Regions from separate parts of the Micromonospora sp. ATLC20 genome, predicted to be linked through region 1. Evidence: predicted binding sites of a transcription regulator. Region 1 holds the regulator's gene; the other holds the start of a gene.
The links. The regulator HspR, encoded in region 1, represses chaperone genes until heat shock. The targets are predictions, from matches to a motif close to TTGAGTNNNNNNNACTCAA.
Positions count from the first base shown of each region.

Region 2: lon (endopeptidase La) is a predicted target of HspR. The motif match lies at 1,593-1,611, and genes of this name have one in related genera.

Region 1 is NZ_JBXUOV010000046.1:20,487-36,157, forward strand. Features, by position in the region: gene AC2CHG_RS12905 (hypothetical protein) at 1-152, opposite strand, end outside; gene AC2CHG_RS12910 (DUF350 domain-containing protein) at 152-574, opposite strand; gene AC2CHG_RS12915 (DUF4247 domain-containing protein) at 606-1,031, opposite strand; gene AC2CHG_RS12920 (DUF2617 family protein) at 1,028-1,522, opposite strand; gene AC2CHG_RS12925 (DUF4178 domain-containing protein) at 1,524-2,162, opposite strand; gene AC2CHG_RS12930 (hypothetical protein) at 2,244-2,624, opposite strand; gene clpB (ATP-dependent chaperone ClpB) at 2,865-5,456, opposite strand; gene AC2CHG_RS12940 (hypothetical protein) at 5,616-5,870, opposite strand; gene AC2CHG_RS12945 (DivIVA domain-containing protein) at 5,867-6,184, opposite strand; gene AC2CHG_RS12950 (winged helix-turn-helix domain-containing protein) at 6,390-6,608, shown strand; gene AC2CHG_RS12955 (cation:proton antiporter regulatory subunit) at 6,690-7,190, shown strand; gene AC2CHG_RS12960 (cation:proton antiporter) at 7,196-8,413, shown strand; gene AC2CHG_RS12965 (hypothetical protein) at 8,577-9,005, shown strand; gene AC2CHG_RS12970 (hypothetical protein) at 9,215-9,421, opposite strand; gene AC2CHG_RS12975 (heat shock protein transcriptional repressor HspR) at 9,598-10,038, opposite strand; gene dnaJ (molecular chaperone DnaJ) at 10,063-11,247, opposite strand; gene grpE (nucleotide exchange factor GrpE) at 11,327-12,064, opposite strand; gene dnaK (molecular chaperone DnaK) at 12,113-13,975, opposite strand; gene AC2CHG_RS12995 (GTPase family protein) at 14,186-15,671, shown strand, end outside.
Region 2 is NZ_JBXUOV010000080.1:2,201-17,871, reverse strand. Features, by position in the region: gene lon (endopeptidase La) at 1-1,570, opposite strand, end outside; gene AC2CHG_RS17935 (histone-like nucleoid-structuring protein Lsr2) at 1,804-2,151, shown strand; gene AC2CHG_RS17930 (hypothetical protein) at 2,355-3,596, opposite strand; gene AC2CHG_RS17925 (hypothetical protein) at 3,493-3,735, shown strand; gene AC2CHG_RS17920 (PDDEXK family nuclease) at 3,963-4,829, opposite strand; gene AC2CHG_RS17915 (DICT sensory domain-containing protein) at 4,937-6,028, shown strand; gene AC2CHG_RS17910 (helical backbone metal receptor) at 6,062-6,784, shown strand; gene AC2CHG_RS17905 (CBS domain-containing protein) at 6,809-7,507, opposite strand; gene AC2CHG_RS17900 (hypothetical protein) at 7,726-8,307, shown strand; gene AC2CHG_RS17895 (FKBP-type peptidyl-prolyl cis-trans isomerase) at 8,463-8,831, shown strand; gene AC2CHG_RS17890 (STAS domain-containing protein) at 8,926-9,345, opposite strand; gene AC2CHG_RS17885 (SMP-30/gluconolactonase/LRE family protein) at 9,531-10,019, shown strand; gene AC2CHG_RS17880 (SMP-30/gluconolactonase/LRE family protein) at 10,026-10,550, shown strand; gene AC2CHG_RS17875 (L,D-transpeptidase) at 10,612-11,883, opposite strand; gene AC2CHG_RS17870 (dihydrolipoamide acetyltransferase family protein) at 12,336-13,796, opposite strand; gene AC2CHG_RS17865 (alpha-ketoacid dehydrogenase subunit beta) at 13,850-14,854, opposite strand; gene pdhA (pyruvate dehydrogenase (acetyl-transferring) E1 component subunit alpha) at 14,854-15,671, opposite strand, start outside.

The sequences.
Region 1 (15,671 bases):
TCGGCGGCCGGCGCGGGGACTGAGGTGTCCGAGTCGCCGCCGAACGCGCCGATGGCGCAGACGAGGACTACGACCCCCACGACCACGGACCAGATCACCGTCTGGGTGCGCTTGTCCTTCCCCACCTGGTGCTTGGCGGGCTTGCCGCTCATCAGATGATCGCGGCCGCGATGATCGCACCGGTGGCGAGGTGCACGGTGGCGGAGACCCAGACCGCCGGGTGCGGCTCCGGGTCCACGAGCAGCTCACCGAGCTTGCCCGGGGTGGCCACGTCGAGCAGCACGAACGCCGCCGCCATGATCACCAGACCGAGGATGCCGTACGCGGCGGCGCCGACCAGCCCCAGCGTGAAGTCGTCGTCGCTGGCGACGATCGCGGCGACCACGATCGTGCCCACCCCGAGCAGGTTCGACGAGAGCAGCAGCGCCGCGTTGCGGTTGCGCTCGGTCCAGATCAGCTCGTGGAGCTTGCCGGGGGTGGCCAGATCGACCAGGACGTAGCCGATCGCCATCAGGACGACGCCGACCGCGCCGTACGCGAGGGTGACCAGCAGGTCGGTGACGAGATGCTGCACAGAGGACTCCAGGGTGAGGGGATCGACAGGGCTACTTGCCGGAGCCGGGGCCGCCGCCCCGGACCGTGCTGCCTCGGCCCCAGCCCCAGCTGTTGCCGACGACGCTGTGGTACCGCGGGTAGGCGGTGGTCATCCTCTCCAGCAGGATCACCGAGCCGACGGCGAGCGGGAGGATCACCACCGAGTCGTCGTCGTAGCGCAGGTAGACGCCGCTGCCGTCGACGTACTGGTCGGCCGGCTTCCAGGCGTCGGTGATCTGCTTGGACACCTCGCTCGGCGCCTTGTTCGAGGTGTACGCGATCGCGTTCGAGCCGATGTCCCGCCCGGTGGCGCGGGAGAAGTTGTCCTCCACGTAGCCGCGGGGCGAGAAGTTGCCGTAGAAGATCGTGAAGGCGGCGATGAGCGCGCCGATGACGGCGACCGCCACGCCCACCACGAACCACCGTCGGTACGTCACAGCTCCTCCACCACCGTCTCGGTCAGGACCAGCTCGTTCGTCTGCGGGTAGGCGTGCCAGGTGCGCCAGGCGAGCGCGCCGTCCGGCGGGCCGGGCCGCACGGAGAGCGCGGTGACCGCGTCCTCGTCGCCGGGAAAGACCCCGATCAGCGCATACGGGTCCTCGGCCAGCTCGGCGCGCAGCGCCGCGACCCGGGTACGCAGGCCGTCGCCCTCCGGCCGGAGCACAGTGGCGAGGAACCGGTAGCCGGCCGTCTCGTCGTGCAGCGTGCCCGGCAGGTGCGGCGGGCGGCCGGGCAGGCAGGCGACCGTCTCGGTGAGCGTGCCGAGCACCACCTGGTGGGAGGCGCCGAGCAGGCGCAGCCGCAGCCGGGGCAGGCCGGGCAGGTCGATGTCGCGTACGGCCAGCGCCGGCAGCTCCGGGCCGCCCAGGGCCAGGCTCAGATCGGCGGCGCTGGTGTCGACGTACGGCGCGTCCAGACAGACGAGCACGTCAGCGCACCGTCTCCGGGCCACCCTGCGGGTAGATCATCACCTCGGCGCGGCGCAGCTCCTCGCCGAGGTTGACCTCCCAGCCGGCCTCCCCGTACGCCTCGAACGACAGCCGTGCGCCGCCGGGCGCCTGGTAGTCGTAGTAGCGCATGGTGCCGTGCGGGTCGAGGCCGGTGCCCTCGGTCGCGGTGTACCGGGCCTGACCCGACTCGTCCCAGTTGTAGCGGCGGCCGGCGATCTCCAGCGTCGGGGCGCCGGGCGTCACGGTGGCCCCCGGCTCGCTGGTCCAGAGCACCATCTCCAGGTCCGGGTCGCTCTCGACGGAGAGCCAGCGCTTCACGCCGCCCGCGTCGTCGAGCAGGTGCTCCGCCCAGCTCCAGCCGCCCTCGACCAGGTGCACCGAGCCGCGCACGGTGTACGGCACCGTGCGGATCTCGACGATGTCGCCGGGCTTGAGGGCACGCGGGTCACCACGCAGCGCGTCGGCGTCCCGGTCCCGGAACGGGTCACCCGGCGCCGCCTTCGTCTTCGGGCGGGACGCCGACCGGGACTTCCGTACCGCGATCACGGCGATCACCACACCGGCCACCCCGACGAGGCACCCCAGCGTGGTCACCACGTACGCCAACGAACCGTTCACTGCCGCCTCCCCCAACGCGCTCGGCGGGAACGGTAACAACCGCACGCACGCCTTCTGAAGTCCCGTTCGCTGAGTGTGCGCTCAGCTACCTTCGGCACCGGCGAGCCGGTCGGTGGCGTATTCGCCCAGCTTGGCGCGGCCCATGAGGCAGCCGGAGAACGTGGTGAACTCGCCGTCGTCGCCGCGCAGCCGCGCCCAGGCGTCCCGCCCGGCGGCCGGGTCGACCCCCTCCAGCAACGTGGCCGCGTACGCCCGGCCGGCCGGCGAGCCCTTGCGGAGCAACCTGTCGACCCGCTTACGGGCCGCCTCCGGGTGCTCCCGCAGCCCCTGTTCCAGCGTCCGGTACGCCTCGGTCGCGGGCAGGATCTGCCCCGCCAGCCCCACCCCGCCGAAGGCGAGGGTGTCCGCGCGGTCGAGTTCCCGCACCGCCGCGTCCAGTTCCCGTTCCCAGCTCCCGCTCATGCCCCACTATGTGCCCACCCCACCACCCCCTCACCCCTGCCGCCCGCCCCGGTTCTCCCCTCGCTCTCCCCGCTGATCAAGGAGTTTGTGTCCCCGCCGGCGCCTCCACAGGACACAAACTCCTTGATCACCGCGCGGGTGGAGGCCGAAGCGACCCCGGCGGGTGGGGCGGCGGGGCGGAGTGCGGCCGGGACGGCGAAGGCCCGGCCGGAGGCCGGGCCTTCGCAGGGGTGGGGTGGGTCAGGCGGCGGTCACCGCCAGGGACTCCTTGGAGTCGGACAGGTCGACGCGGACCGTGTCGCCGTCGCGGATCTCACCGGCCAGCAGCGCCTTGGCGAGCTGGTCGCCGATCGCCGACTGCACCAGCCGGCGCAGCGGGCGGGCACCGTAGATCGGGTCGTACCCGTGCTCGGCCAGCCACGTCCGGGCCGCCTCGGTGATCTCCAGGCCCAACCGGCGGTCCGCAAGACGGGTTCGCATCCGGTCGAGCTGGATGTCCACGATCGACCGCAGGTCTTCGCCCTGGAGCGCGGCGAACACCACGATGTCGTCGAGCCGGTTGAGGAACTCCGGCTTGAAGTGCGACCGGACCACCGCGAGCACGCCCTCCCGGCGCTCGTTCTCGGTGAGCGTCAGGTCGCTGATCACCGACGAGCCCAGGTTCGAGGTGAGGATCAGGATCGCGTTGCGGAAGTCCACGGTACGGCCCTGACCGTCGGTGAGCCGGCCGTCGTCGAGCACCTGGAGCAGCACGTCGAAGACGTCCGGGTGGGCCTTCTCCACCTCGTCCAGCAGGATCACCGAGTACGGCCGGCGACGTACCGCCTCGGTGAGCTGGCCGCCCTCCTCGTAGCCGACGTACCCGGGCGGGGCACCGACCAGGCGGGCCACCGAGTGCTTCTCGCCGTACTCGCTCATGTCGATGCGGACCATGGCCCGCTCGTCGTCGAAGAGGAACTCGGCGAGCGCCTTTGCGAGCTCGGTCTTGCCGACGCCGGTCGGGCCGAGGAACAGGAAGCTGCCGGTGGGGCGGTCCGGGTCGGCGACGCCGGCCCGGGCGCGGCGGACCGCGTCGGAGACGGCGCCGACCGCCTCGGCCTGGCCGACCACGCGGCCGCGCAGCGACTCCTCCATCCGCAGCAGCTTGGCGGTCTCGCCTTCGAGCAGCCGACCGGCGGGGATGCCGGTCCAGGAGGCGACCACTGCGGCGATGTCGTCCGCGCCGACCTCCTCCTTGAGCATCGCGCCGTCGGCCTGGAGCCGGGCCAGCTCCTCCTCGGCCTGCTTCAGCTCGGTCCGCAGAGCGGGGATCCGGCCGTACCGCAGCTCGGCGGCGCGTTCCAGCTCGCCGTCGCGCTCGGCCCGCTCGGCCTCGCCGCCGAGGCGCTCCAGCTCCTCCTTGGCGGTGGAGAGCTTGGTGATGTGGCTCTTCTCGGTCTGCCAGCGCTCGGAGAGCGCGGTGAGCTGCTCGCGCTTGTCGGCCAGCTCCTTGCGCAGCCGTTCCAGGCGCTCGGCGGACGCGGCGTCCGGCTCCTTCGCCAGCGCCATCTCCTCGATCTCCAGCCGGCGTACCGCCCGCTCGATCTCGTCCACCTCGACCGGGCGCGAGTCGATCTCCATGCGCAGCCGGGACGCGGACTCGTCCACCAGGTCGATCGCCTTGTCCGGCAGGAACCGGTCGGTGATGTACCGGTCGGAGAGCGCGGCGGCGGCGACGAGCGCGGCGTCGGTGATCCGTACGCCGTGGTGCACCTCGTAGCGCTCCTTGAGCCCGCGCAGGATGCCGATGGTGTCCTCGATGGTCGGCTCGCCGACCAGCACCGGCTGGAAGCGGCGCTCCAGTGCCGGGTCCTTCTCGATGTGCTCGCGGTACTCGTCGAGCGTGGTCGCGCCGACCATCCGCAGCTCGCCGCGCGCCAGCATCGGCTTGAGCATGTTGCCGGCGTCCATCGAGCCTTCGCCCTTGCCGGCGCCGACCACCGTGTGCAGCTCGTCCAGGAACGTGATGACCTTGCCGTCGGAGTTCTTGATCTCCTCCAGCACGGACTTCAGCCGCTCCTCGAACTGACCGCGGTACGACGCGCCGGCGACCATCGCGCCGAGGTCGAGCGAGACGAGCTTCTTGTCCCGCAGCGACTCCGGCACGTCGCCGGCCACGATGCGCTGGGCCAGGCCCTCCACGATCGCGGTCTTGCCGACGCCCGGCTCGCCGATCAGCACCGGGTTGTTCTTCGTACGCCGGGACAGCACCTGGATCACCCGGCGGATCTCCGAGTCCCGGCCGATCACCGGGTCGATCTTGCCGTCGCGGGCGCTGGCGGTGAGGTCCACGCCGTACTTGGCGAGGGCCTGGTAGGTCTGCTCCGGGTCGGCGGTGGTCACCCGGCGGTCGCCGCCCCGGACGGTCGGGAACGCGGCGACCAGGTTCTCCTCGGTGGCGCCGGAGTTCTTCAGCGCGACCGAGACCGCGCCGCCGACCCGGGCCAGCCCGGCCAGCAGGTGCTCGGTGGAGGTGTACTCGTCGCCCAGCGGCCGCGCGATCTGCTCGGCGGCGCCGATGGCGTTGACGAACTCGCGGGCCAGGGTCGGCTCGGCGATGCTCGACCCGCGTGCGGCAGGCAGCGCGTCGACCGACCGCTGGGCGACGCGGCGCAGCTCGGCGGGGTCGGCCCCGACGGCGCGCAGCAGGCCCGCGGCGGTCGAGCCCTCGGTGTCCAGCAGTGACAGCAGCAGGTGCCAGGGCTCCACGGTGGCGTGACCGCGCTGGTTCGCCAGCGCGACGGCACCGGTGATGGCCTCGCGGCTCTTGGTGGTGAGACGTTCCGTGTTCATGGGCTCCCCCGGATCGGCGTGTCCACTGGACATGACACAACCAGAGTTGAGTCTATTCCGCTCAACTCCACCCCTGTGACCTGAGTCACCCTCATCCGGTCCGGCCGGAGAGATCTTGGTACGAAAAGGCCCTTGGAGGGGCCTTTTCGTACCAAGATCTCAGCGACGTGGCAGGCGCGCCAGGCAGGGGGTCTCGTGGTCGGCGCGCAGCACGCAACGCCGGCCGCCGTCCAGCTTGCGGTCGCAGAACACCCAATGGCGTACGGCCTGGTCGTCCTCGGCCGAGACGGTGATCCCGCCCAACTCCACCACCGCGAGGAACGCCAACGACCGGCCGGCCGTGCGGCCGAGCATCTTCGCCCGGGCCAGATCGGCCGCGCGCACCGGCAGGTGGATCACGTACCGCCCGGTCACGGCCGCCCGGCCAGGTCACGCATCGACGGTGCCTGCCGGGACTGCCACTCGCGCAACGCGCCCTTGATCCGGGCCGTCTCCTCACGGCTCCGGGCGACTTCGGCGTACGCGGCGGCGAGATCGCCGGCGACGCGATCCAGGAACGCCGCGACCTCGGCCGGGTCCAGCCCTCGACGGCACGTCGTGAAGCGGCGGCCCCGCACCTGCCAGGGCCGCAGCGGAAGGTACGACGCGGAACGGTAGGCGCCGACCGGCGCGGAGTTGGGCGGGGTCAGGCTCCGCCGCTTCGGACGTATTCGCAGGAGATTGCGCACGACACTGTCCCTTCTCGCGGAGGACGGGGGTCGGGACGAGCCACGGGGGATGCCCGCCCCGACCCGGGAAAGCTCCAGGTGCCATCCGGGAGCGTTCGCCAGCAACCTACAATCGGTACCAGTTGTAGGTCAACGACCAACCCACAATTGCTTGAGGTTGGAGGCGGTTGCATGGTCGAATGGGCGTGCCATCCGGGGAGTGTGTATGCCCAAACAGCAGTACCAAGTGCTCGCAGACGAACTGAAGAGCAAGATCGATTCGGGCGAGTGGCCACCCGGCACCAAGCTGCCGAGCCGCGCCCAGCTGTGCAAGGAGTACGCCGTCTCCGACACCGTCGTCGGCAAGGCGATGATGATCCTGCGCGCGACCGGTCTCACCGAAACGCTCGAAGGTGTCGGCGTGTTCGTAGCCGAACGGGACTAGACGAGCCGCCCGAGCCGCATCGACCAGTCTGCAGTTCGGCCCCGGAAACAGCACGTGCGCGCCCGGAGTAGCCTCACCCGCGTGCGAGTACGTGTCGAACAGACCGCCCTGCCCGGGATCGGCGTACGTCATGATCTGATGACGGAGTCCGGCCGCCGGCTCGGCGTGGTCTCCCACCGCAATGGCCGTCGCGACCTGGTCCTATACGACCCGGACGATCCCGACTCCTGCCAACACGACATACCCCTGACCGACGACGAGGCGGAGGCGCTCGCCGACATCCTCGGCGCGTCGCTGATGCTGGGTCAGCTCTCCGGTCTGCGCGAGCAGGCCGCCGGGCTGCTGACCGAGCAGATCGCCATCCCGGCGGGGTCGAAGTACGTCGGCAGGCGGCTCGCGGACACCAAGGCACGCACCCGGACCAGCGCGTCGATCGTGGCCGTGCTGCGTCAGGGCGCCGTGAACGTCTCGCCCGATCCCACCTTCCGGTTCGAAGCCGGCGATGTGGTCGTCGTGGTCGGTACCCGTCAAGGGCTCGACGGCGTGACCGCGATCCTCGCCGAGACCGATCCGGACGGCTGACGCGTATGCACGAAACCACAATCCTGCTCATCGAAGTCGGTGCGCTGCTGCTCCTGCTCGGCCTGCTCGGCCGGCTGAGCCGTCGCTTCGGCGTGTCGCCCATCCCCCTGTACCTGCTCGCCGGCCTGGCGTTCGGGCACGGTGGGCTGCTGCCGCTCAACGCCAGCGAGGAGTTCTTCGCGGTCGGCGCCGAGATCGGCGTGATCCTGCTGCTGGTCATGCTCGGCCTGGAGTACAGCGCCAACGAACTGGTGGGCAACCTCCGGTCCGCCGCGCCGGCCGGCGTGATCGACGCGGTGTTCAACGCGCTGCCCGGGTTCGCCTTCGCGCTCCTGCTCGGCTGGGGCTGGGTGGCGGCGGTGGTGCTCGCGGGCGTCACGTGGGTGTCGTCGTCCGGCGTGATCGCGAAGGTGCTCGGCGACCTGGGCCGGGTCGGTAACCGGGAGACCCCGGTGATCCTGTCCGTCCTGGTGATCGAGGACCTGGCGATGGCCCTCTACCTGCCGCTGGTCACCGCGCTGCTCGCCGGGGTCGGCCTGATGAAGGGCGGCATCGCGCTCGCCATCGCGGTGTTCACCGTCGTCGTGGTGCTGGCCGTGGCGATCCGGTACGGCCATCTGATCTCCGCCGCGCTCTCCGCCAAGGATCCGGAGGCGCTGCTGCTCGGGGTGCTCGGCCTGACCCTGCTGGTCGCCGGTGTCGCGGCCAAGCTCCAGGTGTCGGCGGCGGTCGGCGCGTTCCTGGTGGGCATCGCGCTGTCCGGGCCGGTGGCGCACCACGCCACCGAGCTGCTCTCCCCGCTGCGTGACCTGTTCGCCGCGGTCTTCTTCGTGTTCTTCGGGCTGGTCACCAACCCGCTGGACATGCCGCCGGTACTGCTGCCCGCGCTGCTGCTCGCAGTGGTGACCATGGCGACGAAGGTGGCTACCGGCTACCTGGCCGCCCGCCGGGCCGGGATCGCCGAGCCCGGCCGCTGGCGGGCCGGCCTGGCGCTGACCCCGCGCGGCGAGTTCTCCATCGTCATCGCCGGGCTGGCCGTCGCGGCCGTCTACCCGGTGGAGCCGAAGCTCGCCGCGCTCGCCACCGCGTACGTGTTGATCACGGTGGTGACCGGGCCGCTGCTCGCCCGCCTGCCGGACAGCCCGTGGTTCAAGCAGTGGCTGCGCACCCGCGCCGCCGCCGCACGGCCGCCCGCGCCGCTGCCCCTGGGCTCCGGCGACTGACCCGGCCGGGCCGGATCAGCCGAGGGCAGATCCGGCCCGGCGTTGTCAAATTGATCCCGGGAAGGTCTACCCCTGCTCCGTCCAACCGCGTTAACGTTTCGGCCCAGCAGCCAGGGTCCGCGGGTGGCCTGCGCCCCCGCCAGCGCAAGCGGAAGGTCGGCCGGTGAGCGTGCAGGAAGAGACGTTCCACGGCTTCGCCAACCCGGTCGATCCCTCGCCCGCCGAGCTTCGGTCGTGGGCGTATCAGCCGGATTCGGTGCCGCTGACCTCGATGCCGCCGGACTGGGATCTGCTGGTCGCCGGTGACCACCTGGTGCAGACGCTGTTCGATCTGGCGATGGACCAGGGCTGCCCGGCGCGGCGGTTCGCGCTGCACTGCCTCTACATCTACGCCGCCGACGGCATCCGGACGAACTTCCGCGCCCACCCCAAGCGCCGGTTCCGCAAGCTGGTCGAGCAGGCCGAGAAGTCCGGCGACGACCTGATGCGCAACTGGGCGCACAACAGCCGGGTGCTGCTCGCCCGGCCGGATCTCTTCGTCTACCGGGACTGGTGCGAGGGCGGCCTGGTCCGCGAGAACCGCCGCCTCTGACGCCATCCGTCCCCCCGGGGTCAGCGTCGCCCAGCCACCTCGACCCGTCCGGCCTGGTCGATCATGAACTTGGCGGTGTTTGGTGTCCGGTTTGTCGCCGCCAACTTCATGATCGACCGCGAGGGCGGGTGCGTGGTGCCCGCTCGGCCCTCGGGACACGAACGGGCCGGGATCCCCCGTGGATCCCGGCCCGCACGTCGGCGGATCGTCTAGGTCGACCCGCCCTGCTTCTTGCGCCGCTCGTCGTCCCGCGCCCGGTCCACGCCGTGGTCCGTCTGGTCGGCGAAGCGCCCTTCCTTGACCTTGTCGCTGAAGCGGCCCTCGGTGACCCGGTCGAACCGCTCGCGGACGTTCTCGGCCACTTTCTCCAGCCGTTCCTCCGCGCGCTCGGCCACCTTCTTCGCCGGTTCCGTCATGGCTCCCCCCGCCAGCCCGGATTCCGATTTGAGGCTTTTTGCCCCTGCGGAAAATCGTAGTCGACCCCGCTCTGCCGTACCCCGGCTTTCCCCGACCCGGGCGGCGGACCGCCCGGGGAACGACGAAGGCCGGCGCGGCCCCGGGGGAGCGGGCGCGCCGGCCTTCAGGTACGAGGTCAGCGGTCGGGAGCGCGGCGCGGACGCCAGACGACGAGCGCGGTGGACGTGCGGTTGGTGGGCACGAGGTCGCCGCGGGGGAAGCCGCCGAGTGACTCCAGCTCGGCGATCCGCCGGTACGCGGCGTCCAGTTCCGCCTCCAGCCGGGCCACCCGCTGCTGCGCCTCTTCGAGCAGCCGCTCCAGCCCGATGATCCGCTTGACCCCGGCCAGGTTGATCCCGTCGTCCTGGCTGAGCCGCTGCACCTCGCGGAGCAGCACCACGTCCCGGACGCTGTACCGGCGACCGCCGCCGGACGCCCGTCCGGCCTGCACCAGGCCCAGCCGGTCGTACTGGCGCAGCGTCTGGGGGTGCATCCCCGCCATCCGCGCGGCCACCGAGATCATCAAGACCTTGGCCTCGTAGGCCGGGTCACCCGAGCCGACGTACTCCTCCGACATGCCCGCTCACCTCCGGTGCCGCCGTCAACTGAATCGACGTACCCGCGCTTCGAGATGTTCCCGCGCGGCGGGCGGAGTCTGCGCCGCGAAGGTCTCCAGCGCCGCCCGCGCCTCGTCCGAGACCTTCGCCGGGACCACCACGTCGAGCGTGACCAGCAGGTCACCGGCGCGGCCGTCCTTGCGTACGACGCCCTTGCCGCGGGCGCGCAGCACCCGCCCACTGGGCGTACCCGGTGGCACCCGCAGGGTCACCGTCCCGTCCAGGGTCGGCACGCGCAGGTCCGTGCCGAGAACCGCCTCGGCGTACGTGATCGGGACGGTCAGGGTCAGGTCGTCCCCGGTGCGCCCGAACAGCTCGTCCGGGCGGACCTTCACCTGCACGAACAGGTCACCCGCCGGACCGCCCCGCTCGCCGGGCTCGCCCCGGCCGGCCAGGCGGATCCGCTGCCCGTCGGCCACCCCGGCGGGGAAGCGCACGTTCAGCGTGCGGGTCTTGGTGACGCCGCCGGTGCCGTGGCACTCCGGGCACTTCTCCTCGACGATCGTGCCGACGCCCTGGCAGTTGCGGCACGGCTCGGAGAAGCTGAACGACCCCTGGTTGCGGGTGGTCACGCCGGCGCCGTGGCAGACCGGGCAGGCCACCGGCTGGGTGCCGGGCTTCGCGCCGTTGCCGTGGCAGGTGTCGCAGACGCCTGGTGCGCGCAGCGTCAGCGGCAGCGTGACGCCGCGTACCGCGTCGTCGAAGTCGAGCGCCACCTCGGTCTCGACGTCCCGGCCGCGGGCCGGGCCGCGCGGACGTGCCGGGCCACCGCCGGCGCCGCCGGAGAAGATCGAGCTGAACAGGTCGGTGAAGCCGCCACCGCTGAACCGGTTGTCACCGCCGCCGGCGCCGCCGCCGAACAGGTCGGAGACGTCGAACGGCATGCCGCCCGGCTGGCCCGCGCCGCGGGCGCTGCGCCGGAAGGCGCCGGAGCCGAACAGCGAGCGCATCTCGTCGTACTCGCGGCGCTTCTTCTCGTCACCGAGCACCGCGTACGCCTCGGAGACGGTCTTGAACCGCTCCTCGGCACCGGTGTCGCCGGGGTTGTGGTCCGGGTGCGACTCCCGGGCCAACTTGCGGTACGCCTTCTTGATCTCGTCCGAGGAGGCGGACTTGTCCACGCCCAACGCGGCGTAGTAGTCCTTCTCGATCCAGTCCTTGGAACTCACCGGTCCACCCCCTTCCACGGGTCGAACCCCGGTCGTCCCGCCCGCCCGGTGCGGGCGGGCGGGACGTCACGGGTCGGCACTACTCCGGGTCCGCGACCGCGACCATGGCGGGCCGCAGCAGCCGCTCGCCGAGCTGGTAACCACGGCGCATGACCTGTACGCAGGTCGGCTCCGTCACGTCGGCGGAGGTCTGGTGCGCCACCGCCTCGTGCCGGGTCGGGTCGAACGGGTCACCCTTCTCGCCGAACGCGGTCAGGCCGAACTTCGCCAGCGCGCCGGTGAGCTGCTCGGCCACGCTGCCGAACGGGCCCACCAGGTCGCCGTGCTCGCGGGCCCGGTCCAGGTCGTCGAGGATCGGCAGCAGCGCGGTGAGCACCGCCCCGGTGGCCTGCTCCTGGACCAGGTTGCGGTCCCGGTCGACCCGCTTGCGGTAGTTGGCGTACTCCGCAGTCACCCGCTGGAGGTCGCGGGTGAGCTCCTCCAGGTCGGTGCGGAGCGACTCCAGCTCGGCGCCGAGCGGCGTGTCCGTGCCGGGCCCGCCGTTCGGCTCGGCGGGCGAGTCGACCACGGTCGGACCGCTGACCTCGGCCTCGCCGCCGATCTCGTCGACCACGACCTCGGCCTCCTCGACCAGCCCTTCGGCGGGCGCGTCGGCGGCCGCGTCGGCCGCCGAGGCGTCGTTCGCCGGCTGCTCGGTCACCTTGCCGAGCTTGCGCTTGTCGCGGATGACGACCCGGGGTTCGTCGCCGGTGTCCTTGCCGGCGCCCGGCGCCGACCCGGTGGCACCCGGGTCGGCCGCTCGTGGCTTGTCCGTCATGCGGTTACCTCATCCCTCTGCGGTGCGAATCGTGTCCGGGACCGGATGTCACTTCTTGTCCTCGTCCACGATCTCCGCGTCGACCACGTCGTCGTCGCCACCGGCCTTCGGGCCACCGGCCGCGCCCGCGCCGGCACCCGGCCCGGCCGCACCCGGTGCGGTCTGCTCGCCCTCCTGCTGCTGGGCGTAGAGCAGCGAGCCCGCCTGCTGGGAGACCTGCGCCAGCTTCTCGTGCGCGGACTTGATCTTCTCGATGTCCTGCCCGCCGAGGGCGCTGCGCAGCTCGCCGAGCGCCTCGTTGAGCTGGTCACGGTTCTCGCCGGGCAGCTTGTCGCCGCTCTCGGCGAGGAACTTCTCGGTCTGCCACTGGAGCGCCTCGGCCACGTTGCGGGTCTCGGCCTCCTCACGGCGGCGCTTGTCCTCGTCGGCGTGCTCCTCGGCGTCCCGGCGCATCCGCTCGATGTCGTCCTTCGGCAGCGAGGAGCCGCCGGTGATCGTCATCTTCTGCTCCTTGCCGGTGCCCAGGTCCTTGGCGTGCACGTTCACGATGCCGTTGGCGTCGATGTCGAACGTGACCTCGATCTGGGGCACGCCGCGCGGGGCCGGCGGGAGACCGGTCAGCTCGAAGGTGCCGAGCTTCTTGTTGTAGGCGGCGATGTCCCGCTCGCCCTGGAACACCTGGATCAGCACCGACGGCTGGTTGTCGTCGGCGGTGGTGAAGACCTCGGAGCGCTTGGTCGGGATGGTGGTGTTGCGCTCGATGAGCTTGGTGAAGATGCCGCCCTTGGTCTCGATGCCCAGGCTCAGCGGGGTCACGTCGAGCAGCAGGACGTCCTTGACCTCACCCTTGAGCACGCCGGCCTGGAGGGCGGCGCCGACGGCGACGACCTCGTCCGGGTTGACGCCCTTGTTCGGGTCACGGCCGGTGAGCTGCTTGACCAGGTCGGTCACGGCCGGCATGCGGGTCGAGCCGCCGACCAGGATGACATGGTCGACGTCGGAGATCTTGATGCCGGCGTCCTTCACGGCCTGCTCGAACGGGCCCTTGCAGCGGTCCAGCAGGTCCTGCGTCATGCGCTGGAACTCGGCGCGGCTGAGCGTCACGTCCAGGTGCAGCGGGCCGGCCGAACCGGCGGTGATGTACGGCAGGTTGATGTTGCTGGTGGTGGCGGCGGACAGCTCGATCTTGGCCTTCTCGGCGGCCTCCTTGAGCCGCTGCATGGCCATCTTGTCCTGCGAGAGGTCGATGCCGTGCTCGCCGCGGAACGTCTTCACCAGGTGGTCGATGATGCGCTGGTCCCAGTCGTCACCACCGAGCTGGTTGTCACCGCTGGTGGACTTGACCTCCACCACGCCCTCGGCCAGCTCCAGCAGCGACACGTCGAAGGTGCCGCCACCGAGGTCGAAGACCAGGACGGTCTGCTCCTTGGAGCCCTTGTCCAGGCCGTACGCCAGGGCCGCCGCGGTCGGCTCGTTCACGATCCGCAGCACGTTGAAGCCGGCGATCTCACCGGCCTCCTTGGTGGCCTGGCGCTGCCCGTCGTTGAAGTAGGCCGGGACGGTGATCACCGCGTCGGTGATCTGCTCGCCCAGGTACGCCTCGGCGTCCCGCTTGAGCTTCATCAGCGTGCGCGCCGAGATCTCCTGCGGGGTGTACTTCTTGCCGTCGATGTCGACGGTCCAGTTGGTGCCGATCTCACGCTTGACCGACCGGATGGTCCGGTCGGGGTTGGTCACCGCCTGGCGCTTGGCGACCTCACCGACGAGCACCTCGCCGTTGCGGGCGAACGCGACGATCGAGGGAGTCGTACGCGAGCCCTCGGCGTTGGCGATGACGGTGGGCTCACCGCCCTCGAGAACGCTGACGCAGGAGTTCGTCGTGCCGAGGTCGATGCCGACCGCACGTGCCATGTTCGCTTCCTCGCTTCGTAACGGGTGAGCAGGTCAGACGGCCTGCCCGGCGGGTCGCCGGTAAGCGACCGCACCACAAGTTGAGTGAACTTGACTCAATAGTGCCACGCGATCGCCAATCCGCAAGTCGGGGTTGAGCCGACCCGGCGCAACCCGACCGTTACTACTGTCCGGTTGTCTTACCTTGCGTCGGTCGGGCACGCTTTAGCGGTGACGACGCATGGCGATTCCGCCACCCGTGCCGGCGCGCCCGCCGTCGCAGCCCGCACCGGGCCCACCACGGGCGACGACCAGCCTGCTCACGCCGCCGACGGCCTGCCCGCCGCGCTCACCGGCCTGCGCGCGGCGATCGGTGCGGCCCGCTTCCCGCTCGCCCTTCCCTCGGCCGAGCCGGCCCGGCACGCCGCCACCAGCCTCACCGACCAGCTCGACGACTACCTGCTGCCCCGGCTGGCCCGGCTCGACGCCCCGCTCCTGGTGGTCGTCGGCGGTTCCACCGGCGCCGGCAAGTCGACACTCGTCAACAGCCTGGTCCAGGCTCGGGTCAGCGCGGCGGGCGTGCTCCGCCCCACCACCCGCTCTCCGGTGCTGGTGTGCAGCCCGACCGACGCGGCCTGGTTCCGGCAGGGTGAGCTGCTGCCCGGCCTGACCCGGACCACCGAGCCCAGCGAGCAGCCGGGCACCCTGCACCTGGTCACCGCGCCGGCGCTGCCGCCCGGCCTGGCCTTCCTCGACGCGCCCGACATCGACTCGGTGGTCGACGCCAACCGGGCGCTCGCCGGTCAGCTGCTCGCCGCCGCCGACCTCTGGCTGTTCGTCACCACCGCCGCCCGGTACGCCGACGCCGTCCCCTGGGAACTGCTGCGCAGCGCCCGGGCCCGGGGCACCGCCGTGGCGATGGTGCTGGACCGGGTGCCCCCGGAGGCCGCCGACGAGGTCGCTGCCCACCTGTCCGAGATGCTCGCCGAGCAGGAGCTGGGCGCCTCGCCGCTGTTCGTGCTGCCGGAGACCTGGGTGGACGGGCAGGGGCTGCTGCCGGACCGGATCACCGCGCCGCTGAGCGACTGGTTCGCCCGGCTCGCCGCCGACTCCGAGGCCCGCGCCGCGGTGGTCCGGCAGACGCTCGACGGCGCGCTGGCCGCGCTGCACCCGGTGGTGGAGACGCTGGCCGAGGCCGCCGACGAGCAGGTGAGCGCCGCCGACGCGCTGGACGAACGGGTCCAGGCCGCGTACCGGAGCGCGGAGCGCAGCGTCGACCAGGGGCTCAGGGACGGCCGGCTGCTGCGCGGTGAGGTGCTCGCGCGCTGGCAGGAGTTCATCGGCACCGGCGACTTCTTCCGCGGGCTGGAGGCCCGCATCGGGCGGCTGCGCGACCGGGTGGTCGCGGCGGTCACCGGGCGACCCGCGCCCGCCGCGGAACTGCGTACCGCGATCGAGTCCCAGCTCGTCACGCTGCTGCGCGGGGTGGCCGCCGAGGCGGCGGAGAACGCGTACACCGGTTGGAAGGCGCACCCGGCGGGTGCGGCGCTGCTGGAGCCGAACCTGGCCCACCCCTCGGCCGACCTGCCGGAGCGGGCCGAGCAGCTGGTCCGCGACTGGCAGCGCGGCGTGCTGGAGCTGGTCCGGGTCGAGGGCGGCGACCGGCGGTTCGTGGCCCGCACGGCCGCGTACGCGGTGAACGCCACCGGTCTCGCCG
Region 2 (15,671 bases), on a different contig from region 1:
CCGCGATCAGCGCCAGCGCCTCGTCGGCGACGCTCACCTCCTCGCCGGTCAGCCCGGCCCGCTCCCGCTGCCGGGGCAGCAGGTGGTCCCGGGCGATGGCGACCTTCTCGTCCTCGGTGTAGCCGTCCAGCGCGACCAGCTCCATCCGGTCCAGCAGCGGGCCCGGGATCGCCTCGACCACGTTGGCGGTGGCGAGGAACAGCACGTCGGACAGGTCGAGGTCGACCTCCAGGTAGTGGTCGCGGAACGTGTGGTTCTGCGCCGGGTCGAGCACCTCGAGCAGGGCCGCCGCCGGGTCGCCGGAGTAGCCGGCGGCCAGCTTGTCGACCTCGTCGAGCAGCACGACCGGGTTCATCGAGCCGGCCTCGCGCAGCGCCCGCACGATCCGGCCGGGCAGCGCGCCGACGTAGGTGCGCCGGTGGCCGCGGATCTCCGCCTCGTCCCGGACACCGCCGAGGGAGACGCGGACGAAGTTGCGGCCCAGCGCCCGGGCGACCGACTCGCCGAGGCTGGTCTTGCCGACACCCGGCGGGCCGGCCAGGGCCAGCACCGCGCCGGAGCCGCGTCCGCCGACGACGCCGAGGCTGCGCTCCGCGCGCCGGTTGCGCACCGCGAGGTACTCCAGGATGCCGTCCTTCACGTCGGCCAGGCCGGCGTGGTCGGCGTCGAGCACGGCCCGGGCCGCGGCCAGGTCGGTGTTGTCCTGGGTACGCGTGCTCCACGGCATCTCCAGCACGGTGTCCAGCCAGGTACGGATCCAGCCCGCCTCGGGCGAGGCGTCACTGGCCCGCTCCAGCTTGCCGACCTCACGAAGCGCCGCCTCGCGGACCTTGTCCGGCAGGTCGGCGGACTCCACCCGGGAGCGGTAGTCGGCGGAGCCGTCCGGCTCGTCCTCGCCGAGTTCCTTGCGGATCGCGGCGAGCTGCTGGCGGAGCAGGAACTCCCGCTGGGACTTCTCCAGCCCCTCGCGGACGTCGCTGTTGATCTGCTCGGTGACTTCCTGCTCGGCCAGGTGTTCCTTCACCCAGCCGACGAGCAGTTCCAGCCGGGCGGTGACGTCCGGCGCGGCGAGCAGTTCGGTCTTCTGGGTCAGGCTGAGCCAGGGCGCGTAGCCGGCCGAGTCGGCCAGCTCGGACAGGTCGGTCATCCGCTCCATCGCGTCGATCACCTGCCAGGCGCCGCGCTGTTGCAGCACCGAGCTCATGAGCGCGCGGTACTCGCGGGCGAGTTCCCGGGCGCGGCCCGCCGGTGCGGGTTCGTCGAGTGTGGTCGCCTCGACCCAGAGCGCGGCGCCGGGACCGGGCACGCCGGAGCCGATGCGGGCGCGGGTGAGACCGCGGACGACCGCCGCCGGTTCGCCGCTGGGCAGCCGGCCCACCTTCTCGATCGTGGCGACCACGCCGACGGAGCCGTACTCGCCGTCGATGCGGGGTACGGCAAGGAGTTCCTTGTCGCCGGTGGCGCGGGCCGCGTCGACGGCGGCCTGGGTGGTCGGGTCGAGGGTCACCGGGATGACCATCCCGGGCAGCAGGACGGCGTCGGTCAGTGGGAGTACCGGAAGAGTTGCCATCGAACACCTGCCATCACGTTGGTTGAGCGTGTCTGGCTCAAGTAACAAAACGTGCCCCTTGTTCCGGGTTGTGACCCACGCCACGCCGAGCGCCCCGTTCCGGCGCTCCGCACCCAATGGCGGCACCGTTTACCGCGACCCGCCGAATGGAAACAGTCGGCTATTGTTGCGGGATTACCGCGCGGTAGGTCAAACTCTTAGCCACACCCCGCCCGACACAGGGAGTAATGGCGATGGCAAGGAAAGTAATCACCGTTCTGACCGACGACCTCGACGGTGGAAAGGCCGATCGGACCGTCGAGTTCAGCCTGGACGGCGTGGCGTACACGATCGACGTCTCCGACGAGAACGCGGGCGTCCTGCGCAAGGCCCTGGATCCGTACATCAGCGCTGGCAGGCGAATCGGCCGCGGAGCCGCCGAGGTCACCCGCGGCGCCCGTCGCACGACCCGGCCGAGCACCTCGGGAATGGACCGCGAGCAGAACCGCGCCATCCGGGAATGGGCCGCCAAGAACGGGTTCGAGATTTCCGAGCGCGGGCGCATCCCGGTGTCGGTGGTCGAGGCGTACAAGAACCGCTGACCGTCACCGGTTCACCGTCGGGCATCCCGGGGTCACGCTGAGAAATCGGCGTGGCCCGATCGGCATTCTCCGCACGGCGCTTTTCGTCCGGCGGATACCCACGGCACGAGATTTCCTCCGGGATCGTCTCCCACCGTTCCCGTACGCGGAAAGGCCGCGGCCGCCCGGAGGAGTCCCCCGGACGGCCGCGGCCGTCGCGTCGCTCAGTTGACCCGGATGCGCACCACGTCGATGGCGGGGGTCTGGTTCGCCCGCTCCATCATCGGGATGCGGTGCGAGCCGTCACCGGCCCAGACCGCGCACTGCGCCACGCCCGACTGCGCCAGGCCCGGGATCTGGATCAGCACGTCGTCCGGCTGGTTGCCGCCCCGGCCGTCCTCGGTGGCGACGAAGAACGCCGGCACGTCCTGCGGGTTCGGGGGCTGCCGGGTGCTGCCGAGCATCCGGCAGGCGGTGTGGAAGTGACCGCGTACCAGGCCCTGGCCGTTGAGCAGCGAGCTCTCCAGGTAGTAGCCGCCCTGACCGGCGGCGAGGAAGCGGTCCCGCACCAGGTTCTTGGTGGTGACCCGGAGCGTGAACGGCTGGTTGCGCCGCACCTGGTTCGGGAACTGCGTGATCAGCAGCGACGGGTTGTTCGCCGCGGCGCCCACCTCACCGAACGCGGTGCTCACGCACCGGTTGCCGTTCTGGAAGCCGTCGTGGCCCTGAAGCCGGCTGCCGGAGCAGTCCTTGGCGAGCACGTTCAGGCCGTTGTTGCCGCCGTTGTTGTTCCCGCCGCCGTTGTTACCGCCGTTGTTACCGCCGTTCTGGCCTCCGTTGTTGCCGCCGTTCTGACCGCCGCCGTTCTGACCGCCACCGTTCTGGCCGCCGCTCTGCGGCGTGTCGCTCACCGCGCATCGGGCGAACTGGTCCAGACCCTGCGGGCGCTGCGCGAACCGGCCGATGGCGGTGGCGATCCGGTTGAGCGCCGCCGTCCGCTTGTCCGCGAGCGGACCGAGGATCGCGTTGTTTATGAACTCACCGCCGTTGCGGCCCTCCGCCGCGAGCCGCCGGTTCGCCTCGCCGATCTGGCTCTCCAGCAGCGCCAGGGTGCGGTCCACCTCGGCACGGGCCTGGCCGGGCACCTGCGGCAGCCGGCCACGGACGTCCGGGCAGGCCACCGTCGGGGGGGGGGGGGGGGGGGGGCGGCGGGGGGGGGGGGGCGGGCGAGGGGGGGGGGGGGCGCCGCGGGGGGGGCCCCCCCCCCCCCCCCCACCCGCCGTGGTCTGCTGGCACTCGGCCGGCGACATCTGACCGTCACCCCAGTGGTTGCGGACCCAGCGGCCGTTCTGCCAGGTACGGGTGGTGCTGCCCTGGCCGTCCGGGGCGGTCGCCCCCGGGCTCGCGGGCACGCAGGACGCCGAGGCGGCGCGGGTGGTCGTCCGCCGGTCCTGGGCGGACGAGATCTGGGTGACGGCGACGATGCCGCCGAAGACCGCGAGCGTGCCGACAACCGCCAGCATCCGCTTGCTCCGCGCGTTACCGGATGACCGGCGCGCCCGTGTGGACCTGCGCATCGAATTGCTCTCCTTCTCGATCCGGTAGTTGACTGGTGATCCCGGCGGACCGACGAATTCGGGGTGTGAGATCACTGCGACGCTCAGTCGCGAGTCAATGGCCGACGATGCCCTTTCCGCACCGTCTCCGCGCCGTCCGGGCGCGGCGGGGAAGATCTGCGTCCATTCCCGATGAGGTACGGAGCGCCGTCGGCGAAGGTTCAACCGGAGATCGGAAAAAATCGAAAAGTCGCCGTCCGGGCCGGCGGGGACGGTTCAGTCGGCGCAGAGGTGGTCGAAGGCGAAGCCGCCGTCGAAGGAGTCCCGCCGCGCGGCGAGCGCGCGGACCTGCCGGAGAAGCTCGTCCCGGTCCAGCAGGGACGGCGCGGCCCCGTCGAGGTCACGCAGCCGCTCCCCCAGCGCCACCACGGCCAGATCCTCGGCGAGCCGCCCCGCGTCGACGCCGTAGGCGAAGCCGCGCGCGGTCAGCCGGACCCGCTCCAGCAGACAGCGGCCGGGTCGCACCTCGGCCCAGGCCCAGCCCTCCGCCGGCCCGTCGGTCCAGCGCACGTGCAGGCCGCGCACGATCGGGTCGGCGATCCGGCCCGCCACGTACGCCTCGACCGCCTCGACCCGGGCCAGCGCGCCGAGGTCGTTCACCGGTCCACGCCGGCCGTCCGGCAGCCGGCCGATGATGTCCCGGAAGCCCACCGCGTCGCCGGCGTCCGGGTCGGTGCCGTCGGCGTAGGCCCGCGCGTCCAGCACGTACTCGGCGAACCGGCGGACCTGCTCCGCGCCGCCCAGCGCCGGCGACTCGACGCGCACCAGCGGCAGGCCGACGGCGGCGCAGACCGCGTCGGTGAGTCGTTCCTCCCGCCGGGCCGGCGACCCGTCCGGAGCGGGCGCGGTGAACCGCACCGCGAAGCGCGGCAGCCCGGTCTCGGCGGCGCAGACCACCAGGTCGAGCGACGCCCGCCCGGCGGTGCTCCACTGACTGCCGGTGACCCCCGGCGGGCGGCCCTGCACCAGGTCACCGAGCCGCCGGCCGGCGTGACCGAGGTGGCCGGCCCGGACCAGGGACGGCGCGACGCCGGGCGGGACCGGCCGCAGCCAGGAGGCGGTCACACTGCCTGTGCTCGTCATCTCGCCCCGATCCCCCCTCGTCCGGTCGACGCCCGAGTGTAGGCGGTGCGGCGCAGTCGGTACGGCCGCCCGGTGCGCTACCGCGCCCGTCCCTCTAGGCTCTGCCCGTGCCCAGCGGACGGACCCCGGAACAGTTCACCAAACGCAGTCTCGTCGCCGTCTCCCACGCCATCGAACGCGCCGCGCTCGCCGAGGCCGAGGACGGCCCGCTCGTCGTGCTCGCGCTGTTCCAGCGGCTGCCGTACTTCGCCCGGGAGCGCGAGGTCTACCGGCGCATCGCCGGCCGCGCCGCCGTGACGGTGGTGGCGATGGTCGGCGGACCGCCGCCCGACCTGCCCGAAGGGGCGTACGGCGTGACCCTGGACGAGGCGGAGGCGCTGGCCCGGGAGTGGACGGTGGTGGCGCTGAGCCCGCGTTTCGGCGCCACACTCGTCGCGCACGACCGGGCCGAGGTGGCGCCCGCGCCGACGCTGGAGGCCGGCCGGCTGTTCGAGGGCCGCTGGGGTTTCCGCCGCGACGAGGCGCTGCACGAGGTGATCCGGCTGCGCGAACAGCTCGCCGAGCGGCTGCCCGCCGCGGCACGCACCGCGCTGGACGAGGCGATCGCCCGGGTGCGGGACATCCCAGCCGGGCCGGGCGAACCGCGCGCCGAGGCGGCACTGCGGATGCTGGCCCGCCGCGGCGACCGGAACCACCAGCCGGTCGAGCCGGCCGAGACCATGCTGGACGAATCAGGCCTGGCCCGGTGGTCCGGCGCGGACGGGGTGACCGCCTCCGGCACGCTGCCGGTGGCGCTGGTCGGCCTGCGGGTGGAGGCGCCGCCCGGCTCACCGGAACGCTTCGGCCGGCGCGGCGTCGCCCGCGAGGGGCACGCCGTGCTCACCGCGATCACCGGCGTGCTGCGGCCGGTCGACCGCGCGGTACGCGTCACCGAGAACGAGTTCCAGCTCGTCCTGCCCGGGCTCGACGAACCGGCCGCGCTGGAGGTGGTACGCCGGTTGCACGACGGGATCGGCGCGCTGGCCCGGTCGTACCCGTTCATGGCGTACATCGTGCACGCGGCGGTCGGGGTGACCACCCGGCGGCCGCTGCCCACCGCGGACCTGCGCGCCGCCGTCGACTGGGCGGTACGCAAGGGCCTGCCGGTGGCGGGCCTGCCGCCGGAGAACGCCGACGCCGTGGCCGCGCCGGCCGGCTGACCGGCCGGTCCGGTTCGAGGAGAGGGAGACGCGGTGCGGGTGGTGTCGCTGGTGCCGTCGCTGACCGAGGCGGTCGCGGCCACCCGCCCGGAGGTGCTGGTCGGCGCGACCGACTGGTGCACCCACCCGGCCGGGCTGGACGTCGCCCGGGTCGGTGGGACGAAGTACCCGGACCTGGACCGGGTGCTCGCGCTCGAGCCGGATCTGGTGCTGCTCAACGAGGAGGAGAACCGGCTGGCCGACGCCGAGGCGCTGCGCGCCGCCGGGGTGCCGGTCCGGGTCACCTTCCCGCGTACCGTCCCCGAGGCCCTCGACCAGCTCGGTGAGCTGGTCGACGCGCTCGGCGTGCCGGCCGAGCCGCGGTGGCTGCGGGAGGCCCGCCACGCCTGGGCCGCGCTGCCCGCGCCGGGACACGTCCGCACCGCCGTGGTGCCGGTGTGGCGGCGCCCGTGGGTGGTGCTGGGACGGGACACGTTCGCCGGGGACGTGCTGGCCCGGCTGAGTGTGCGCAACGGCTGGGCCGGGGACGCGGAACGCTATCCCCGGCCCAGCCTGGACGAGCTGCGCGCCCGGGCGCCGGAGCTGGTGGTGCTGCCCGACGAGCCGTACCGGTTCACCGCCGACGACGGGCCGGAGGCGTTCCCCGGTGTGCCGGCGGCGCTGGTGTCCGGCCGGCACCTCACCTGGTACGGCCCGTCGCTGGCCGAGGCCCCGGCGCTGCTGGCCGCCCAGCTCGCCGCCGCGGGCCCCACCTGACCGGTGAGGCCCGGGTGCCGGTGCTCAGGCGACCGGGGTGGCGTGCACCGGGTCCAGCTCCATCAGCGTGGTGTCGTCCACGTCGTACCCGATCGCGTTGTGCACCGCGACCACGCCCGCGACCTGCGCGGCGAGACGGCCCGCCAGCTCGACGGCGCTGCGCCGGTCCAGCCGCCCGTCCATGGTGACCTCGCCGCCGCGGACCTGGACCGTGACCAGGCCGTCGCGTACGGACAGCACCCGGCGCAGCACCTCGTGCACGACCTCCTCGCGGATCTCCGCGTCGGTACGCAGGTGCACGCGCAGCAGGTCACCGCGGGTGACGATGCCGGCGAGCCGGCCCAGGTCGTCCAGCACCGGGAGCCGCTTGACGGCCTCGTGGTCCATCAGCCGGGCGGTCGCCGCGAGCGACGCCCGCTCGTGGGTGGTGACCGCGGGCGCGGTCATCAGGTCCCGGGCGACGAGCGCGCCCGCCTTCTCCCGCGCGGTACGGCGGCGCCGTCCCTCGAAGACCCGCCGCTCGTCCGGGTGACCGGACCGCTCCACCTTGTGCAGCAGGTCCGCCTCGGAGATCACCCCGAGCACCCGGCGGAACGAGTCCACCACCGGCACACCGCTGATCCGCTGCCGCACCAGCACGTCGACGACCTCGCGGTACGGGGTCTCCTCCGTCACCGTGGCGACGTCCCTGGTCATCACGTCGGTAACCTGCCACGCCCTCATCACGACCTCCTCGTACCGAGTTTCCACCTGCGACGGTAGGCCGCCGGCGTACGGCCTGGTCAGGGGCGGCGGACCGGCCGCGAGGGGCCGACCGGACCGGGTACGGACGGGACCAAGGACCCGGTCACGAGGGCACCTCTCGGCCCTGCTCCCGGGCGCCGCGCGGCGGTGGAATGAATGTGCCACCGGGAAGCGCGGTGCGAGGCACAGGAAGGGACGTGGACACCATGACCGCGACAATCGAGCGGACCCCCGCCGTCAAGCGGACCCCCGCCGCCACCATCGCTCCGGCGGCGCACACCGAGACCACCCGCCAGAAGGCCACCCGGTACGTCTGGGCCGGGCTGCGGCTCGCCCTGGGCTGGATCTTCCTCTGGGCCTTCCTCGACAAGATGTTCGGCCTCGGCCACGAGACCCCGGCGAAGAACGCCTGGATCAACGGCGGCAGCCCGACCAAGGGCTTCCTGGGCAACGCGGTCGAGGGCCCGTTCGCGGACCTCTACCGGAACATCGCCGGCGCGGCCTGGGCGGACACCCTGTTCATGGTCGGCCTGCTCGGCATCGGTGTCGCGCTGATGCTCGGCATCGGCATCCGGATCGCCGCCGTGGCCGGCGGACTGCTCCTGGTCCTGATGTGGACGGCCGTGCTGCCCCCGGCGAACAACCCCTTCATGGACGACCACCTCATCTACGCGGGCCTGTTGGCCGGTCTCGCCCTGGTGGGCGCCGGCAACACCCTCGGCCTCGGCCGGATCTGGGCGAAGCTCCCCCTGGTCCAGCGTCTCCCCTGGCTGAAGTGAACCAGCCCGCTCCGGGGCGGGCGTCGCCGACAGGCGGCGCCCGCCCTCTTCTCGTGTCCCCGCCACGCCGGTGTGCGGGGACCGGCGCGTATCGGCCGGTCGCGATCCGGCAGGATCGACGGTGACCACACCGTCAGCACCGAGGAGACCCGCTCATGGACAAGCCCCAGATCGGCCCGATCGAGGGCGCGCCGCCCGCCGATCTGGTCGTCGAGGACATCACCGTCGGCGACGGCCCGGAGGCCCGCGCGGGCCAGCTGGTGAGCGTGCACTACGTGGGCGTGGCCCACTCGAACGGCCGCGAGTTCGACGCCTCGTGGAACCGGGGTGAGACGTTCGAGTTCCCGCTCGGCGGCGGCCAGGTCATCGCCGGCTGGGACCAGGGCGTCGTGGGCATGAAGGTCGGCGGCCGGCGCAAGCTCACCATCCCGCCGCACCTGGGCTACGGCGCCCGGGGCGCGGGCGGCGTCATCAAGCCGAACGAGACGCTCGTCTTCGTGGTGGACCTGCTCGGCGTGCGCTGAGCGCGACACCGTCCCGTCGAGCCGCCGGCTTCCGGGCCGGCGGCCCGGCGCATGTTCGGACCGCCGGCCCGCCTCTGCTCGGGCCGCCGCCTGTTCAGGCCGCGCAGGCCACCAGCTCGCGGGGGCGGCCGGGCAGGTCCGGCGCGCGGTCGGGGAGGTTCTGGGCGCGGTCGGGGAGGTTCTGGGCGCGGTCGGTGCAGCGCACCGGGAGCACCCGGTGCAGGCCGGTCACCCGCAGCACCCGGGCCACCACCGGGTCGGGGTCGGTGAGCACCAGCTCGCCACCCCGGGAGCGGACCCGCAGGTGGGTGGCGACCAGCGCGCGGACGCCGGCGGCGGAGAGCAGCCGGACACCGGCCAGGTCGACCCGCAGCACCGGCCGGGCCGGCGCCGCCCAGAGCGCGGCCCGGAACGCCGTCACGGTGGCGATGTCGATCTCGCCGACCGGTCGCAGCTCGACCACGTGGTCGTGCACGTCCATCGCCACGAAGAAGCGCTCACCGCTGTGTACCATGCGGCCAAACCTACCCGCGCCCTCCGACATTTCCGGACCTCGCGGCGGGGGTTCCGGGTAGTGTCCGGGAACCGACCCCGAGCCGTCTCAGGGTCATCCCGCAGCCGTGCCGCCACGCCGCGCGGGAAGCGGCGAAACGCCGCCGGGGACTGCCCTGCGCGACGCCGCGGGGCCACAATGAGCCGATGGTCGTCCCCCGCCCGCGCGCCCCACTGCTGATCCGGCCGGTCCGCGAGCCGGCGACGGTGCCGCCGCCGCTCACCGGCCCCTGGTCGCCCGCCGACACCCGGCTCGACCGGGCCGACCTGCTGCCGCTGCCGGCCGGCGGGCACGGCCCGGAGGACGTCGTGGTCGACGGCGACGGCCGGGTGGTCAGCGGCGACGAGGACGGCCGGCTCTGGTGGTGGCCGGCCGACTCCCCGCCCGGCACGCCGCCGACGCTGCTGGCCGAGACCGGCGGACGACCGCTGGGCATCGAGCGGGATCCGGTCGACGGCGGGTTACTGGTCTGCGACGCGTACCGGGGGCTGCTGCGCATCGACCCGGCCGGCCGGGTGCACGAGCTGACCGGCACCGCGCCGCCGGTGCACCTGGCCGACAACGCGGCGGTGGCGCGTGACGGCACCGTCTACTTCACCGACTCGTCCGACCGGTTCCCGCTCTCGCACTGGTAACGCGACCTGCTGGAGCACCGGCCCAACGGGCGGGTACTCGCGTACGACAGGCGCACCGGGCGCACCGACGTGGTCGCGGACGGGCTCTACTTCCCCAACGGGCTCGCGCTCACCCCGGACGAGTCGGCGCTGATGCTCGCCGAGACCGCCACCCACCGGCTGCTCCGCGTCGACCTGCCCAGCGGGCGGGCCACTGTGCTCACCGACCTGCCCGCGTACCCGGACAACATCTCCGGCGTCGGCGACGGCACCTACTGGGTGGCGCTGCCCAGCCCGCGGCTGCGGGCCATGGAACGGCTGCTGCCGCATCCCCGGGTCCGGCAGATCGTGGCTCTGCTGCCCGGCGCGGTGCAGCCGCAGCCGCGCCGCTACGGGCTGGTCGCGCTGGTCGACGGCGACGGCCGGGTGCTGCGCACGCTGCACGGCCCGAGCGGGGCGTACCCGATGGTCACCGGCGTGCGGCAGCACGGCCGCGACCTCTGGCTGGGCAGCCTGACCGCGGCCGGGGTGGCCCGGGTCGGCCTGGACTGAGACGACGCGGGGCCGGCCCACGCGGACGGCGGGCCGGCCCCGTGGCCGTTCCTCCCCAGGTTCAGCCGCCGCTGTTGCTCCGCGAGGGGGCCGGGGCCGGTGACGACCCGCCGGCCACCGCGCCCGGGTGCGGCGTGGCGCTCTGCGTGGGCTTCAGCCCCGCCGGTACGGGCAGCGCGCTGCCCTTGGCGAACTCGTCCCAGCTGACGTTCCAGGCGGTGAATCCGTTGCCCTGATCCAGCTTCACCTCGGTGCCCTTGACCGTCACCAGGTCACCGACCTGCGTGAAGCCCATCAGCCAGTCCGCGGCGGTGGCCGAGACGTTCGTGCAGCCGTGCGAGGTGTTGGTGTAGCCCTGCTCCCCCTCCGACCACGGCGCGGAGTGGATGAACTCACCACCCCAGGTCAGCCGCTGGGCGTCGTCCACGTCGACCACGTAGCCGCCGTTCGGCTCGCCCCGGGTGTCGAAGGTGGTGTGCTCGTGCTTCTCCATGATCACCATGGTGCCGCTGGACGTCGGCGTGCTCTCCTTGCCGAGGCTGACCGGGATCTTCTTGACCGCCTTGCCGTCCTCGTAGACGGTCATCTGCTTCGTCCCGTTGTCGATGTCCAGGGTCACCTGCCGGCCGACCTTGGCGCTCGCGACCCGGTCGGAATCGCCGACCGCCTCCTTGCCGATGGGCAGCCCCTCCAGCGCGCTGCGCACGCTGATCTTCGTGCCCGGCTTCCAGCGGTCCGGCGCCCGGTACTCGGCCTGCTTGCCGTCGGCCACCCAGGACCAGGTGCCCGGCTGCGGCGGGTCGGTCTTCACGAAGAGCCGGCGCTGGACGTCCGCACGCGCCTCCTTCGGAATCGGCGGGTCGAATCCGAGCACGACCGGCATCGCCGTCCCGTACGTCTGATTCGGCCGGAAATACAATTCGCTGGTGACTGCCGGTTTGGTGGATTTGGCCATCGTCGTGAACGTCGTCTTCTGCGTGGCGGTCTTGCCGGAATCGCCGGTCGCGGTCACCTCCGCGGTGTACGTCCGGGAATTGGCGAGCGGTCGGTCCGGCACCCAGCCGGAACCGTCCTCCCGCGGCTGGGCCGGCACCGCGTTGCCCTTGTCGTCGGTCAGCTTGACGGCTGTCACCTTGCCGTTGCTCACCTTCGTGCCCACCTCCGCGCTGATCGGCACGCCCCGGGTACTGTCGGCTGGCGTCACGGAGACCGACGGCGGTGCCGCCTCGGCCCGCTTCGCCACCGACTTCGGGCCGGCGGTACACGCGCCGACCGCCAGCGGCGCGGCTGCGACGGTCATCGCGAAAAGCGTCAGTCGGCGCCTCGCAAACATATTTCGCCCCCCATTTCCGAACCCTCTCGCCCACATTCTGTAGGCCCGGGATCGCGCCGTGGCACCTTCGGCGGAATTGCTCGGAAACGGTTGCGGAGAATCGTGCCGGACAGGCAATTCCCGTACCGGCTTGCGCCCTAAGCGCCCTCCGCCCGGTTCCCCACCCCCTCACCCGCCGCTCAGCGACCCCGGTCCGTCGATCATGAAGTTGACGGCGGATGGCGTCCGTTTTGTCCCCGACAACCTCATGATCGACTGACGAAAACGAGATGCGCTGGACGCAATCGCCCACGCCACCCGCATCGCCGCCGCGATCTTGCAGTTGCGGTCCTGGAGAAAGGTGCTAATCGGGCATATCAAGGGCCGCAAGTGCAAGATCGCGGGCAGGCTGCGGAGGACGGAGCGACCCCGGCCCCTCGTGAGGAGAGGCCGGGGCCGGGGGGGCGGACGGGTCAGACGTTGGCTACCAGGAGGGCCGGCTGCTCGACGCAGTCCGCCACGTGGCGCAGGAAGCCGCCCGCCACGCCGCCGTCGCAGACGCGGTGGTCGAAGGTGAGGCTGATCTGGGTCACCTTGCGGACGGCGAGCTGCCCGTCCACCACCCACGGCTTGTCCACGATCCGGCCGACGCCGAGCAGCGCCGCCTCCGGGTGGTTGATGATCGGCGTGGAGCCGTCCACGCCGAACACGCCGTAGTTGTTGAGCGTGAACGTCCCGCCGGTCAGCCGCGCCGGCGGCAGCGTGCCGGCCCGGGCCGCCGCAGTGGTCTCGGCGAGCGCGGCGGCCAGCTCCCGGGTGGTGAGCCGCTGTGCGTCGCGCAGCACCGGCACGACCAGGCCCCGGTCGGTCTGCGCGGCGATGCCCAGGTGCACGCCCGCGGACTGGATGATCCGCTGGCCCTCGGTGTCGACGTGCGCGTTGAGCTGCGGGTACCTCCGCAGGCCACTGAGGCAGATCCGGGCCAGCAGCGCCAGGATGCTCACCGGCGTGTCCGGGGTGGCCGCGTTTATCGCGGCGCGCGTCTCCAGCAGGCCGGTGGCGTCCACGTCGACCCAGATGGTCACCTCGGGGATCTCCCGCCGGCTGCGGGAGAGCTTGTCGGCGATCACCTTGCGGATACCGGTGAGCGGGATGACCGTGTCCCCGTCGCCCGCCGGGGCGAGCCCGACGTGGGCGGCCGGGGCGTCCGGCACCGCGGCCAGCCGGGCCGCCGGAGCAGCGGGGGCGGCCACGGCGGCGTCCAGGTCGGCCCGGCGGATCACGCCGCCCGGCCCGGTGCCGCGCAGCGACGCCAGGTCGATACCGTGCTCCTTGGCCAGCCGCCGCACGATCGGCGAGATGACCAGCGGCGCCGACTGCACGCCGTTCGTTGCCGGCTCAGCCGAGCGGTCCGCCGAGGCAGCCGTGCCGTTCGGAGCCGACAAGCCCGCCGGGACCGAGCCCGCCGGAACCGACGAACCGGCCGGAACCGGAGAGCCCGCCGCCGGACCGGACGCGGGGCCCGTCGAGGCGGGCGGGGCGGGCTCGGGGGCCAGCGCCAGCCGCGGACGGCGCCGCCGCCGGCCCGTGCCGCCGTGGCCGGTGCCGTAGCCGATCAGGACGTTGCCGGACCCGGCCCGCTCCTCCTCACGGTAGGTGGCGTGCGGGTCGGGGGCGTCGTCGAGCGGGGCGATGGTGATGAGTGGCTGGCCGACCGGGCGTACCTCACCGGCCGCGCCGTGCAGGGCCACGACCCGTCCGGCGTACGGGCACGGCACGTCGACGACGGCCTTGGCGGTCTCCACCTCCACCACCGTCTGGTCCACGGTGACGACGTCGCCGACGGCGACCCGCCACTCGACGATCTCCGCCTCGCTCAGCCCTTCCCCGAGGTCCGGCAGAAGGAAGTCCCGGGTTCCGATCGCCGCTGTCATGCCGCGCTGACCGGGCATGCCCTCACGGCCCTCGCTCCGCTCGGTGCGTTCGGTCATGCCGCCACCCACCTCGTGTCGGGCTGGTCGTCCCACTGGAGCCGCGCCACGGCGTCCAGCACCCGGTCGACCGAGGGCAGGTGGGTGTGCTCCAGCATCGGCGCCGGGTACGGGATGTCCAGCCCGGACACCCGCAGCACCGGCGCGTGCAGCGCGTGGAAGCAGCGCTCCTGCACCCGGGCGGCGATCTCCGCGCCGACGCCGGCGAAACCCTGCGCCTCCTGGATCACCACGCACCGGCCGGTACGGCGGACCGAGGCGGTGACGGTGGCGTCGTCGAACGGCACGATGCTGCGCACGTCGACGACCTCCAGGTCCCAGCCCTCCTCGCGGGCCGCCTCGGCGGCGGCCAGCGCCACCGGCACCGCCGGCCCGTACGCGATCAGCGTCGCGTCGGTGCCGGGGCGGCGCACCACGGCGCTGCCGATCGGCGCGGTACGGGCCGGCAGGTCCGCCTCGGCGCTGGTGAAGTAGAGCTTCTTGGGCTCCAGGAACACCACCGGGTCGGGGTCGTCGATGGCGGCGCGCAGCAGCGAGTACGCGTCGTCCACAGTCGCGGGCGTGACCACCTTCAGGCCGGGCGTGTGCGCGTAGTACGCCTCGGACGAGTCGCAGTGGTGCTCCACGCCGCCGATGCCACCGGCGTACGGCACCCGGATGACGATCGGCACGCTCAGCGCGCCACGGGTACGGTTGCGCAGTTTCGCCACGTGCGAGGCGATCTGCTCGAACGCCGGGTACGCGAACGCGTCGAACTGCATCTCGACCACCGGCCGCAGCCCGGACATGGCCAGGCCGACCGCGAACCCGACGATGCCGGCCTCGGCGAGCGGGGTGTCGAAGCAGCGCTTGTCGCCGAAGCGGGCCTGCAGCCCGTCGGTGATCCGGAAGACGCCGCCGAGCTGGCCGACGTCCTCACCGAAGACGAGCACGCGGTCGTCGTCGAGCATCGCGTCGGCGAGCGCCGCGTTGAGCGCCTTCGCCATGGTCATGGTGGCCATCAGGCGTCCCCCTCCGCGTCGGCGGCCAGCTCGGCCCGGACCATCTCGCGCTGCTCGACGAGTTGCGGCGTCGGCTCGGCGTACACGTGGTCGAACAGGCTCAGCGGGTCCACTGTCGGCTGGGAGTCCATCCGGCGGCGCAGCGTCGCGGCGTACTCCTCGGCCTCCTCGGCGACCGCCGCGACGGCGGCGTCGTCGAGGACGCCCTTGGCCCGCAGGTACGCCTCGAGCCGGGCGATCGGGTCGCGGTCGCGCCACGCCTCGACCTCGTCGGCGTCGCGGTAGCGGGTCTGGTCGTCGGCGTTCGTGTGCGGTTCCATCCGGTACGTGTGGGCCTCGACCAGGTAGGGGCCCTTGCCGGCGCGGGCGTGCGCGACGGCGCGCTCCAGCACCGCCAGGACCGCCACCGGGTCGTTGCCGTCGACCTGCTCGCTGGGTACGCCGTAGCCGACACCCTTGTAGGCGAGGCTGGGCGCGGCGGTCTGCCGGGACAGCGGCACGCTGATCGCGTACTTGTTGTTCTGCACGAGGTAGACGACGGGCGCCTTGAACACGGCCGCGAAGTTGATGCCCTCGTGGAAGTCGCCCTCGCTGGTGGCGCCGTCGCCGATGAACGCCAGCGCCACGGTGTCGCGACCCTGGTACGACTCGCCGTAGGCCAGCCCGGCGGCGTGCACGCACTGGGTGGCGAGCGGGGTGCACTGCGGCGCGGTGTGCGTGGCGGCGGGGTCGTACCCGCAGTGCCAGTCGCCGCGCAGCAGCGTGAGCACCTCGACCGGGTCGAGGCCGCGCGCGGTCAGCGCCATCGACTCGCGGT